2 regions of the Streptomyces montanus genome follow, and region 2 is predicted to be linked to the other one. Evidence: riboswitches for the same ligand, from Rfam matches in the RefSeq annotation. Region 2 holds a riboswitch; the other holds the start of a gene.

Region 1 (2,385 bases), on a different contig from region 2:
AGCCTCTCGGAAAGAGTCCAGGTTGGGGCGGATGGTCGCGGTCAGGCCCGTGCCGGCCACCGCGTCCAGGGTCTTGAGGCCGTCGCCGGTGTTCAGTACGACGGTGGTGAGGGTCGGGTCGAGTACGCCGTTCTCGATCAGCTTGCGCGTCACGCCGACCGTCACGCCACCCGCCGTCTCGGCGAAGATGCCCTCGGTCCGCGCGAGCAGCTTGATGGCGTCCACGATCTGCTCGTCGTTGACGTCCTCCACCGCGCCTCCGGTCCGGCGCGCGATGTCGAGGACGTACGGCCCGTCGGCCGGGTTCCCGATGGCGAGCGACTTGGCGATGGTGTCCGGCTTCTGCGGCCGTACGACGTCCTGGCCCGCCTTGAAGGCGACGGACACCGGGGAGCAGCCCTCCGCCTGGGCGCCGAAGATCTTGTACGGCTTGTCCTCGACGAGTCCGAGCTTGATCAGCTCCTGCAGACCCTTGTCGATCTTCGTGAGCTGGGAGCCGGAGGCGATCGGCACGACGAGCTGGTCCGGGAGCCGCCAGCCGAGCTGCTCGCAGATCTCGTACGCCAGCGTCTTGGAGCCCTCGGCGTAGTAGGGGCGCAGGTTGACGTTCACAAAGCCCCAGCCCTCACCGGCCGGGTCGCCGATCAGCTCGGAGCAGAAGCGGTTCACGTCGTCGTAGTTGCCCTCGATGCCGACGAGCTCGCCACCGTACACCGCGGCCATGACGACCTTGCCCTGCTCCAGGTCGTGCGGGATGAACACGCAGGAACGGAAGCCGGCACGGGCCGCCGCGGCGCCCACCGCACCGGCCAGGTTGCCGGTCGAGGAGCAGGAGAGGGTGGTGAAGCCGAAGACGCGGGCGGCCTCCAGGGCCTGGGCGACGACACGGTCCTTGAAGGAGTGCGTCGGGTTGCCGGAGTCGTCCTTCACGTACAGGCCGCCGGTCACACCCAGCTCGCCCGCCAGGTTGTCGGCCTTGACGAGCTTGGTCCAGCCGGGGTTGATGTTCGGCTTCTCGGCCACGTCCGCGGGGACGGGCAGCAGCGGAGCGTACCGCCAGATGTTCGCGGGTCCCGCCTCGATGCGCTTGCGGAGGTCCTCGGTGTCGTACGCCGAGAAGTCGTACGCGATCTCGAGCGGGCCGAAACACTCCTCGCAGGCGAAGACCGGGCCGAGCGCCACCCGGTGCCCGCACTCGCGGCAGGAGAGCGCGGCGGCCGGACCGAGGTCCACGGAGGTGAGGGGGTTCGTGGTGCTTGCAACTGTCTGCGCAGCCATGTGAGGCGAGGCCCTTTCTCCTCATCTTCCCCACGACGCATCTCGCCGTGAGACGGAATTGGCACCTTCCCGAGCCGGGAGCCTCGCGGAGCCGATCACCATCGATCGGTACGAGAACCGGCTGGAGGGTTGCCGGGGCTTCAACGGGCCGTTTCCCTCTGCCCCTCTGGATGAGCGGTATTCGGTTGTAAGTATTGGTTGTGCACGCAACGACCCGCGACATGCGATGGTCATCAGCGTTGTTCAAGACTGTAACCGAAGGCCTGGATGGTGGAGAGAGCCGTCCGAGTCGCGAGATGAACAGTCACATCCGCCGTCGTCCGGACAGGCACTCGCAACCCCAGTCCAACGCAAGGAGAGCCGCACGTGCTGGAAGACGTCGAGCGCTGGCTGAGCACGCGCTCCTGGTCCGTGAGTGACCGCAAGTTGCACAGCCTGATCGCCGCGAAGCGCTCCGCGCGCTCCACGGTGAGCGTGGTCCTGCCCGCGCTCAACGAGGAGGCGACGGTCGGCGAGATCGTCTCCGTCATCCGCCGCGAGCTGATGACCAAGAAGGTGCCGCTCGTCGACGAGCTGGTCGTGATCGACTCGGGTTCCACCGACCGTACGGCCGAGGTGGCCGCCGAGGCGGGTGCCCGCGTGGTCCACCGCGACGAGATCCTGCCGCGCATACCCACCGTCCCCGGCAAGGGCGAGGTCCTGTGGCGCTCGCTGCTCGTCACGAGCGGCGACATCGTCTGCTTCGTCGACGCCGATCTGAAGGAGTTCTCCGCGGACTTCGTCTCCGGGATCGTCGGCCCGCTGCTCACCGAGCCCGGCGTCGACCTCGTCAAGGCGATGTACGACCGCCCGCTCGGATCCGCCGCAGGTCAGGGCGGTCGCGTAACAGAGCTGATGGCCCGCCCGCTGCTGAACATGCACTGGCCGCAGCTGGCCGGCTTCGTGCAGCCGCTCGGCGGGGAGTACGCCGCCCGCCGCTCCCTCCTGGAGCGGCTGCCCTTCCCCGTCGGATACGGCGTGGAGCTGGGCATGCTCATCGACGCGCTGCACCTGGTGGGCCTCGACGCCCTGGCCCAGGTCGACGTCGGCGTCCGCAAGCACCGCCAC
Region 2 (2,385 bases):
TCCATCCGGCGATGCGCCATGTGGGAGCCGCGCGGGGGCAGTTGGGGATCCGTACGGTCTTCAATTTCCTCGGCCCGCTCACCAACCCGGCCCGCGTGAAGGCCCAGGCCATCGGTGTCGCCGATGCGCGGATGGCGCCCATCATGGCCGGTGTCCTCGCGGAGCGCGGCAACTCGTCCCTGGTCTTCCGGGGCGACGACGGCCTCGACGAGCTGACCACCACCTCCACCTCTCGTGTGTGGGTGGTACGGGACGGGAAGGTCCAGGAGGAGGCCTTCGATCCGCGGGAGGTCGGCATCGAGCTCGTGTCGACGGAGGCGCTGCGTGGAGCCGACGCCTCGTACAACGCGGACGTCGCCCGGCGGCTGCTCGGTGGGGAGCCCGGGCCGGTACGTGACGCGGTGCTGCTGAACTCGGCAGCCGCTCTGGTGGCCCTGGAGCCGGGCTCTGGTCCCCTCGCGGACCAGCTCCGCACCGGGATGGCGAAGGCGGCGGAGTCCATCGACTCCGGCGCGGCGAAGAGGACGCTGGATCGCTGGGTCGCGGCGACGAACGCGTGACGCCTCCGGCGGCGGGACCGATTTCTTTCGCCCCCGCCGCCCCTACCCGTCCCATCCCGTACCTGGGGGCTGCGCCCCCAGACCCCCGTATCGGCCTGAACGGCCTCGTCCTCAAACGCCGGACGGGCTGAAATCAGCCCGTCCGGCGTTTGAGGAGCGGGGTCTGGGGCGGAGCCCCAGGGATGGGACGGGTAGGGGCGGCGGGGGCGAACCAAACCGGTCAGGACCGCCCCGTACTGTCCCGGCATTCGGACACCGGACTTGTGCCCCGAAGATCATGTGGCAGGATGCTTCCAGGTCATGAGCGACAGCCAAAAGGCCCCGGCCGGCTGTCCGGCAACCCTCCGTCCGTGGCGGGGTGCCCCGGGTGAAGACCAGGCCGTAGGCAGCAAGGTCTGCGGCAAGCGCGGACCCCTCGCGTCACCAGGGGTCCTGGTCGTTCGAGGGAGCCTTCTGTTGAGCAAGCGAATGCGCTAGGGCGTCGAGCCCCACCTCCGCGTACCTCTTTCCCCCTTTCCCTGTGCTCACAGGAGTTCGCCATGTCTGTCCTCACCGCTGCCGCCGACCAGTCGCTTCGTACCCCTCTGCCCGTTCTGGGCCGAGACGTCACCGTCCCCCTCGTCACCGGCGGCGAAGTCACCTACGCCGCGCTCGACTACGCCGCCAGCGCCCCGGCCCTCCAGAGGGTCTGGGACGACGTCGCCGCGTACGCCCCCTACTATGGGAGCGTGCACCGCGGGGCCGGGTATCTGTCCCAGCTGTCCACCGATCTCTTCGAGAAGGCGCGGACGACCGTCGCCGAGTTCCTCGACTGCCGGGACGGGGACCAGGTCGTCTTCACCCGCTCCACCACCGACTCGCTCAATCTGCTCGCCGCCGCCCTTCCCGCCGGCTGCCAGGTCTTCGTCTTCGAGACCGAGCACCACGCCTCGCTGCTCCCTTGGCGGAACGCCGACGTCACCTACCTCGACGCGCCGCGCACTCCCGAGCAGGCCGTCGCCACGCTGGAGCGTGCCCTCGCCGAACGCGAGCAGGGGCCGGCCCTCGTCTGCGTCACCGGTGCCTCGAACGTCACCGGCGAGCTGTGGCCCGTACGCGAACTGTCCGCCGCCGCGCACGCGCACGGTGCGCGGATCGTGCTCGACGCCGCCCAGCTCGCGCCTCATCACCCCGTGTCTGTAGGGGAGTTGGACGTCGACTGGGTCGTCTTCTCCGGGCACAAGCTGTACGCGCCGTTCGGCACGGGCGTGCTCGCCGGGCGCGCCGACTGGCTGCGTGCGGCCGAGCCGTACCTCGCGGGCGGCGGCGCCAGCCGCAAGGTCGCGCGTCGGGCGGACGGGGGAGTGGAGGTCGAGTGGCACGACAGCGCGGCCCGGCATGAGGCGGGGTCGCCCAACGTCATCGGTGCCTATGCCGTCGCCTCCGCCTGCAAGGCCCTGGTCGAGGAGGGCTTCGATCGCCTCGTCGCGCGGGAGCGGTATCTGATCCGGAAGGTCCGGGAAGGGCTCGCCGAGGTGCCCGAAGTGCGTGTTCTCTCGCTCTTCGGGGACGACGCGCCGCGTGTCGGTGTCATCTCCTTCGTCGTCGAGGGCTGGAACAGCTCGCACTTCGCCGCCGCGCTCTCCGCCGAGTACGGCATCGGCGTACGCGACGGCCTCTTCTGCGCCCACCCCCTCATCCGTACCCTCCTCGGCAGCGAACCGCAGACCCAGGGCGAGTGCGGCGCACCCGAGGCCGCGCCCGGCGAGAAGTCGCTCAACGCGATCCGGGTGAGCTTCGGCGCGGGTACGCCGGACGAGCACGTGGAGCGGTTCGTGGGCGCGGT

What was found. A riboswitch is a leader RNA that binds a small molecule or an ion and turns the genes downstream of it on or off. The one in region 2 is predicted to bind S-adenosylmethionine.
Region 1: another riboswitch for S-adenosylmethionine. It lies ahead of thrC (threonine synthase); the one in region 2 lies ahead of FE633_RS36805 (aminotransferase class V-fold PLP-dependent enzyme).

What each region holds. Positions count from the first base shown of each region.
Region 1 is NZ_VBZC01000059.1:33,836-36,220, reverse strand. Features, by position in the region: gene thrC (threonine synthase) at 1-1,278, opposite strand, end outside; SAM riboswitch class I at 1,297-1,455, opposite strand; gene FE633_RS37220 (glucosyl-3-phosphoglycerate synthase) at 1,645-2,385, shown strand, end outside.
Region 2 is NZ_VBZC01000058.1:7,774-10,158, forward strand. Features, by position in the region: gene trpD (anthranilate phosphoribosyltransferase) at 1-560, shown strand, start outside; SAM riboswitch class IV at 857-973, shown strand; gene FE633_RS36805 (aminotransferase class V-fold PLP-dependent enzyme) at 1,100-2,385, shown strand, end outside.